2 regions of the Novilysobacter ciconiae genome follow, and region 1 is predicted to be linked to the other one. Evidence: riboswitches for the same ligand, from Rfam matches in the RefSeq annotation. Region 1 holds a riboswitch; the other holds the start of a gene.
The links. Region 1 has a riboswitch for cobalamin ahead of btuB (TonB-dependent vitamin B12 receptor). Riboswitches for the same ligand answer to the same signal wherever they lie in the genome.
Positions count from the first base shown of each region.

Region 2: another riboswitch for cobalamin. It lies ahead of INQ41_RS03280 (ribonucleoside-diphosphate reductase subunit alpha); the one in region 1 lies ahead of btuB (TonB-dependent vitamin B12 receptor).

Region 1 is NZ_CP063656.1:2,521,243-2,525,449, forward strand. It holds gene INQ41_RS11380 (phasin family protein) at 1-296, shown strand, start outside; gene INQ41_RS11385 (GAF domain-containing protein) at 383-865, shown strand; gene INQ41_RS11390 (TfoX/Sxy family protein) at 862-1,215, shown strand; cobalamin riboswitch at 1,234-1,478, shown strand; gene btuB (TonB-dependent vitamin B12 receptor) at 1,611-3,494, shown strand; gene INQ41_RS11400 (efflux RND transporter permease subunit) at 3,636-4,207, opposite strand, start outside.
Region 2 is NZ_CP063656.1:723,132-727,338, forward strand. It holds gene INQ41_RS03280 (ribonucleoside-diphosphate reductase subunit alpha) at 1-1,717, opposite strand, end outside; cobalamin riboswitch at 2,091-2,301, opposite strand; gene INQ41_RS03285 (phosphoglycerate kinase) at 2,436-3,611, shown strand; gene pyk (pyruvate kinase) at 3,690-4,207, shown strand, end outside.

The DNA.
Region 1 (4,207 bases):
CCACGTTCGCCTTCCTGGGCGAAGCGGCCGAAGTGCGCGACGCCGACGGCATCAAGAACATCTGGCCCAAGGGCGTGCAGGTGGCGCGCGAGAACCTCGAGCGTGGCGTCGCCGTCAGCCAGAAGATGATGGAGCACAGCAGCAAGACCAACGAGCAGATCGCCGACATCACCAAGTCGCAGCTTGCCTCGGCCGCGCAGACCGCCCAGTCCAGCGCCGAGCAGGTCGCCAACGCGGTCAACGAGAAGAGCCAGTCGTTCGCCAAGGGCGCCGGCAAGGCCTCCAAGGCCAAGTAAGACTGGCCCGCTTCCCGCCCCGGCGGTAAGAACGAACCCGGAAGCGCAAGCCTCCGGGTTTTTTATTGTCAGCTAGACTGGTTGCCATGTTTACAGCCACCACGCTTTCCGGCAGCAAGCCGGAGCAATACGCCGAGCTGGCGTCCCAGGCGCGCTCGCTGCTCGCCGGCGAACGCGACCGTATTGCCAACGCCGCCAACCTGTCCGCGCTGGTCTATCACGCGCTGCCCGCGCTGAACTGGGTCGGGTTCTATTTCTATGACGGGAACGAGCTCGTGGTCGGGCCGTTCCAGGGCCAGCCGGCATGCGTCCGCATTCCGCTGGACAAGGGCGTGTGCGGTGCCGCGGCCAGTACCCGGCAGACCCAGCGCGTTGCGGACGTCGACGCCTTCCCCGGCCATATCGCCTGCGATTCCGCGTCGCGCTCGGAGGTGGTCGTGCCGCTGGTCGCCGGTGGCGAGTTGATCGGCGTGTTCGATATCGACAGTCCACAGCTCAACCGCTTCGACGCCGATGACCAGCACGGGCTGGAGACGCTCGCCGCCGTTTTCGTGGACTCGCTGGCTTGAAGGACAAGCTGCGAAACATCGGCCCCAAGTCTGCTGCGTGGCTGCATCAGGTCGGCCTGCGCAGTCGCGAGGAGCTGGTGGCGACCGGCCCGGTCGAGGCCTTCATGCGGGTCAAGCGCGCGGGTTTCCGGCCCACGCTCAACCTGCTGTATGCGCTGGAAGGGGCGCTGCAGGAGTGCCACTGGCAGGACGTACCGCTGGCACGGCGCAGCGAACTGGTCGCCGCCGCGGAGGCCGCGATCGACGAGCTGCCGCCGCCGCGTCATGCGCAACCCGCCGGTCCGGTTACCACCACGGTGCTGACCGCCGATACCGTCGCCCCGCGCCCCGACGATCACGATCCCGACTGAGCCCGTGCGCGATGGCGTACAATGCGCCCGCTTCGAGGTGACCTGACGGCGTCATGCCAACGGGTTGAAACGGGAAGCCGGTGACGTCGCCAAAGCGGCCATGCCGGCACTGCCCCCGCAACGGTAAGCGAGGGGATCGGCCACATTGGCAGGTCCCGTCACGGCTCACCGCCACTGTGCTCCGGCATGGGAAGGCGCCGTGGTTGGTGTCGTGGTTCTGACGCCCCGCAAGTCCGGAGACCGGCCACGAAGTCGACTGGTTGCGATGCGGAGGGCATGGCGGCGGCGAGATTGCGCCCTGCGCCCGCCTGCTGCCCGGTTCCCGCGTTGCGACTCCCGCAATGCAACGCATCGCCACCCCGGGGACGGAGGGGCATGCGCAAGGAGAACCACCAATGCGATCCACCCCCACCGCGCTTGCCGCAGCCATTGCGGCCGGCCTGGCCGTAGCCGCCTTCGCCACCGCCGCCAACGCGGCACCCACGCCCGCGCCGCTGGCGCAGGCCACCGACCTGGACCAGGTCATCGTCACCGCCACCCGCACCGCCAACCCGGTCGCCGATGTCCTGGCGCCGGCGGAGGTGATCGACCGCGAAGCCATCGAGCGCAGCCAGGCCCGATCCGTGACCGACCTGCTGCGCGGACGCGCGGGCATCTCGATCTCCAACCAGGGCGGTGCCGGCAAGCTGACCAGCCTGTTCCTGCGCGGCGCCGATTCCGACCACACCGTGGTGCTGGTGGATGGCGTGCGCATCGGCTCCTCGACCTCGGGACTTGCGGCCTGGCAGAACCTGCCGGTCGAGCTGATCGAGCGCATCGAGATCGTGCGCGGGCCGCGCTCCAGCCTGTACGGCGCGGACGCGATCGGCGGCGTCATCCAGATCTTCACCCGCCGCGACGGCGACGCCGGCTTCGCCCCGCGCATGCACGTGGGCGGCGGCAGCAACGGCGCCCACGAGTTCGGCACCGGCTTTGGCGGGCGTACCCAGCGCAGCTGGTTCGGCGCGGACTATGCCTTCCAGCGCACCGAGGGCTTCAACGCCTGCGATCCCGCGCCCAGCCCGTTCGGCGGCTGCGGCCTTGCGGCGCCCGAGCCTGACAAGGACGGCTACATCCAGAATGCGATTTCGCTGCGCGGCGGCTACGACTTCAACGACGCCTGGCAGCTGCAACTGCACGCCATGCGCAGCGAAGGGGAGAACGAGTACGACGGCGACTACACCAACTACGCCGAGACCGTGCAGCAGGTCGTCGGCGGCAACGTGTCGTGGAAGGCCAGCGAGCGCGCGAAGCTGAGCCTGACCGCCGGCCGCAACGTGGATTCCTCCGACCAGTACAAGGACGAGGCGTTCATGGGCGGGTTCAGTACCGATCGCGACAGCGCGACACTGCAGGCCGACCTGACCCTCGCCCCCGCCCACGTGCTCACGCTGGGCGCGGACTGGTCACGCGACCAGGTCTCCGGCGACACCGTGTACGAGGTGGACTCGCGGTCAAACCGCGCCGCCTTCGCCCAGTTCCAGTCCCGCCTCGGCGCGCATCGCCTGGAAGCCAGCGTGCGCCGCGATGACAATGACCAGTTCGGCGGCCACACCACTGGCGGCCTGGGCTGGGGCGTGGACATCGCCGGGGGTTGGCGCATCAAGGCCGGCTGGGGCACCGCGTTCAAGGCGCCCAACTTCCTCGATCTCTACTACCCCTACTTCGGCAACCCGGACCTGGTGCCCGAGGAGTCCGAGACGGCCGAGATCGGCCTGGGCTGGAGCGGGCACGGCTGGAACGTGGACCTGGATGCGTTCCACACCAAGGTCGACAACCTGATCGCGTTCGACGGCGCCATCGGTCTGCCCGGCAACGTGGATCGCGCGCGCATGCGTGGCGCCGAGCTGGGCGTCCGCGGCGAGGTCGCCGAGTGGACGGTGGATGCCAGCTTCAGCGTCGTTGATACCGAGAACCGCAGCGGCGGCTTCCAGGATGGCAACGAGCTGCCACGCCGCGCCGGCAAGAGCGCACGGGCCTCGCTGGACCGCGCCTTCGGCGACTTCCGCCTGGGCCTGACCGGGATCGCAGAGGGCTCGCGCTACGACGACGTCGCCAACACCGTGTCGCTGCCGGGCTATGCCACCCTCGACCTGCGCGCCGAGTACGCGCTCACCGACGCGCTGAGCGTGCAGGCGAAGCTGGCCAACGCGTTCGACCGCGATTACCGCACCGCCGCCTACTACAACCAGGCCGGTCGCGAATGGCACCTGACCCTGCGCTGGACCCCGCGCCAGTAAGTGCGCAGGCGCTGCGGCGCCCACACTGATGCAACACCGGAACCGGCGGCACACTCCGCCGGTTTCCTTTTTTGCACAAGCGTGCCGGCTTCCGCGCTCGGGCACGCAGGAGGCGCAAGCTGCCCGGCCAGCGCCACTGGCTCAGGGCCGGACCGAAGGTAGCGCCTCCGCTCCGCCATGCCACCACCGATACAGCACCGGCAGCACCAGCAGGGTAAGCAGGGTCGAGGAGACGATTCCCCCGATCACCACCGTCGCCAACGGTCGTTGCACCTCCGCGCCGGTACCCACGTTGAAGGCCATCGGCACAAAACCCAAGGACGCCACCAGCGCGGTCATCAATACCGGGCGCAGCCGGCCCATGGCGCCGTCGACAATCGCCGCGTCCAGCGACGATCCCGACTCGCGCAGACTGCGGATGAAGGCAATCATGACCAGGCCGTTGAGCACCGCGACGCCCGACAGCGCAATAAAGCCGACACCGGCGGTAATCGACAGGGGAATGCCGCGCAGCGCCAGCGCCAGAACCCCACCGGTAAGCGCCAGCGGAACACCGCTGAAGACGATGGCCGCGTCGCGCAGCGAGCCGAACGCCATGAACAGCAATCCGAAAATCAGCAGCAGGGTCAGCGGCACCACGACAGCGAGACGTCGACTGGCGGATGTGAGCTGCTCAAACGTTCCGCCGTAGGTGATCCAGTAGCCATCAGGCA
Region 2 (4,207 bases), 1.1 Mb from region 1:
CGAACTGCAGCTCGCCGAGCGACGCGCGGGTGTCGGCGAAGGACGGGTGCGGGGCCTGCTCCACGGCCAGTTCGCAGGAGGCGGACAGGGCGTGGAAATAGATCTCCTCGGCGATGCGCTGCGAGAGCGCGCGGGCCGGCTCGGAATCAAACGGCAGGCGCAGCTTGAAGAACACGTCCTGCAGGCCCATCGCCCCCAGACCGACCGGGCGCCACTTCAGGTTCGCGTGGCGGGCGGTGTCGATGGGGTAGAAGTTCAGGTCGATCACGCGGTCGAGCTGGCGCACGGCCAGTCGCACGGTTTCGGCGAGCTTGTCGAAGTCGAACCGGGCCAGGTCGCCGACGCTGCCGTCCTCGACGTGGTGGGCCAGGTTGATCGAGCCCAGGTTGCAGACCGCCGTCTCGTCCTGCGAAGTGACCTCCAGGATCTCGGTGCACAGGTTGGACAGATGCACCACGTTGCCCTCGCGCAGGGTCTGGTTGCACGCGCGGTTGGACTTGTCCTTGAAGTTCATCCAGCCGTTGCCGGTCTGGGCCAGCGTGCGGATCATGCGGGTGTACAGGTCGCGTGCCTTGACCTGTCGCGTCGCCAGCCCGGCCGCTTCGGCGACGCGATAGGCCTGATCGAAGGCCTCGCCGAACAGGTCGGTCAGCTGGGTGCCGTGGCGCGCCAGCACGGCCGGATCGAACAGCGACCACATTGCGTCGGCCTCGACCCGGCGCATGAACTCGTCCGGGATCCAGTTGGCCAGGTTGAGGTTGTGGGTGCGCCGGGCATCCTCGCCGGTGTTGTCGCGCAGCTCCAGGAACTCCTCCACGTCGGCGTGCCACGGCTCCAGATACACGCAGGCCGCGCCCTTGCGCTTGCCGCCCTGGTTGACCGCCGCCACCGAGGCGTCCAGCGTTTTCAGCCACGGCACGATGCCGTTGCTGAGGCCGTTGGTGGATCGGATCAGCGAGCCACGCGAGCGCACCCGGCTGTACGACAGGCCGATCCCGCCGCTGAACTTGCTCAGCTTGGCCACGTCCATGTAGCGGCGGTAGATCGCCTCCAGCGAATCCTCCGGCGAGTCCAGCAGGAAGCAGCTGGAGAGCTGCTCGTGGGTGGTGCCGGCGTTGAACAGAGTCGGCGAGCTGGGGATGTAATCCAGCTGGGCCATGCGCCGGTACAGCGCCAGCGCGTCGGCCACGTCCTCGCTCAGGGCGCATGCGATGCGCAGGAAGAACTGCTGCGGCGTCTCGATCACCGTGCGCGCCGTGGGGTGACGCAGAAGGTAGCGGTCATAGACGGTGCGCATGCCGAAATAGTCGAACCGCGCGTTGAGGCCGTTGTCGATCGCGTCGTTGAGCTTGCGCGCGTTGGCCTGCACGAAGTCCATCAGGCGCTGGTTGATCAGGCCCAGGTCGAAGCCGCGCTGGACCGACTGCGAGAACGCGTTGATGTCGATCGCCGCGACCTCCTTCTCGATCACGCCGGCGAGCAGGCGCGCGGCGAGGCGGCCGTACTCGGGCTCCTCGGCGGTGAGCAGAGCGGCGGTGCGGATCGACAGTTCGTCCAGCTCCGACGTGGTCGCGCCGTCGTACAGCCCGGAGATGGTGCGGGTGGCCACGCGCATCGGGTCGACCGCGTAGAGATCCTGGCTGCAGCGCGCAACCGCGCGCACGATCTTGTTCAGGTCCACCGGCTCGCGACCGCCGTTGCGCTTGGTCACGTGCATGCTCATCGCGGTGGCGGGCGGGGTGAGCGAGAAGCCCGGTGAGGCGTCCGGCTGGGCGGCGGTGGGCTCCACGTCGGCGTTGAAATCGGCGGGTGCGGTGGCGAGGTCTGGCTGGGTCATCGAACAGCTCCGGTGCAGGGCGCACGGTCGTCGCCCCTCCCTCGAAGGTCGACGCGCGGAAGCAGTCCACGACACCGGCACCGCGGACAGGCGGCGTCGGACGGCGCGGCCATGCCCCCGCGGGCATCGGGTTTTCGTGAGGAGATCGCGGTGTCGTGCGGCGTCGATCCGACGCGCGCCCACCCGCCGCGTGGACGTGTGGCGACACCGGCCGTCTTCCCCCGAAGACTCGCAGGCCGGTCACCGCGCGGTGTGCTTCGCGCGGCTGTCGGCAGGTCTTCGGGCTCTGGACGCGGATGGCCGTGACCGGCTTTCCACCTACTGGTCGCCGCTTCCCAGGGCAGGGCGCCCCAGTGCAATGACGACGTTCGTTTCCAATTACCGCTGCGGGGCAGCGCCGGATTCCCACCGGCTTCCCGTTTTAAGCCAACCGCGAGGCCGGCACCGACGGACACAACATAGTGGGGGCGGCCGGATCCGTCAACACGACATGTGGGGTTTGCACGCGGATCATTCGATCTGCGCACGCTTCCAATCCCCGCCCCGGCCCGCGACAATGCCGTCCTTCGCCAGCCGGCCATCGCGCCAGGAGTCTTCCGTGTCCATCCTCCGTATGTCCGACCTCGACCTTGCCGGCAAGCGCGTGCTGATCCGCGAGGACCTCAACGTGCCGATCGATGACAACGGTGCGATCACCTCCGACCAGCGCATCACCGCGGCGCTACCCACCCTGCGCCTGGCGCTGGAGAAGGGCGCGGCGGTAATGGTGATGTCCCACCGCGGGCGTCCGACCGAGGGCCAGTGGAGCGAGGCCGATTCGCTGGCGCCGGCGGCGGCGCGGCTGTCGCAGTTGCTGGGCATCGAGGTGCCGCTGGTCAAGGACTGGCTGGACGGCGTCGAGGTCGCACCCGGCCAGCTGGTGCTGCTGGAAAACTGCCGCATGAACGTCGGCGAAAAGGCCGACGACGAGGCGCTCGCCAAGCGCTATGCCGCGCTGTGCGATGTGTTCGTGATGGACGCGTTCGGTACCGCCCATCGCGCGCAGGCATCCACCCATGGCGTGATCCGCCAGGCCAAGGTCGCCGCCGGTGGCCCATTGCTGATGGCCGAGCTGGACGCGCTGGGCAAGGCCCTGCACGAACCCGCGCGGCCGTTGCTGGCCATCGTCGCCGGATCCAAGGTCAGCACCAAGCTGGAACTGCTTTCCTCGCTGGTTGGCAAGGTCGACCAGCTGATCGTCGGCGGCGGCATCGCCAACACCTTCATCGCCGCGATGGGCCACGGGGTGGGCAAGTCGCTGGTGGAGCTGGACCTGCTGGACACCGCCCGCCAGATCATCGACGACGCCAAGGCGCGCGGCGCGGACATTCCGCTGCCCAGCGACGTCGTGGTTGCACCGGACTTTGCGGCCGACGCCCCGGCCACGGTGAAGCCGGTGGACGCGGTCGGCGCCGACGACATGATCCTCGACATCGGGCCGGACACCGCCGCGCGCTACGCGGCGATGATCGCCAAAGCCGGCACCGTGGTCTGGAACGGCCCGGTGGGCGTGTTCGAGTTCGAGGCCTTCAGCCGGGGCACGCAGACGCTGGCCGAGGCGATTGCCGGCAGTGCCGCGTTCTCCATCGCCGGGGGCGGCGACACCCTGGCCGCGGTTGACAAGTACGGCATCGCCGACCGGGTGGATTACATCTCCACCGGTGGCGGCGCGTTCCTGGAGTTCCTGGAAGGCAAGGCGTTGCCGGCCGTCAGCGCCCTGCAGGCGCGCCGCTGACGCGACCACCGCCGCGCCGCTGGAGCGCTTTCCAATCGTGCTAGCGTTCCCGGCTTGACCACGCAGGGAATCGACTCCATGGCCGCGCTGCTGCGACGTACCAAGATCCTCGCCACCCTCGGCCCCGCCACCGACGTGCCCGGCGTGCTGGACTCGCTCATCGCCGCGGGCGTGGACGTGGTCCGGCTGAACTTCTCCCACGGCGATCCCGATTCCCACCACGCCCGCGCCGACGCGGTGCGGGCCGCCGGGCAGCGCCTGGGGCGGGAAGTCGGCATCCTGGTCGACCTGCCCGGCCCGAAAATCCGCATCGGCCATTTCGCCCAGGGCAAGGTCCAGCTGATTGCCGGCGAGCGGTTCGACCTGGTCGCCCGCGAGGACGCCGCGCCGGGAACCGACCAGGAAGTGGGCGTCAGCTACCTTGGCCTGCCGGGCGATGTCGCCCCCGGCGACGTGCTGCTGCTGGACGACGGCATGATGCAGTTGCGGGTGACTTCGGTCGACGGCCAGCGCATCGCCACCCAGGTGCTCAACGACGGCGAGCTCTCGGACCGTAAAGGGCTGAACAAGCAGGGCGGCGGACTGTCACTGGGCGC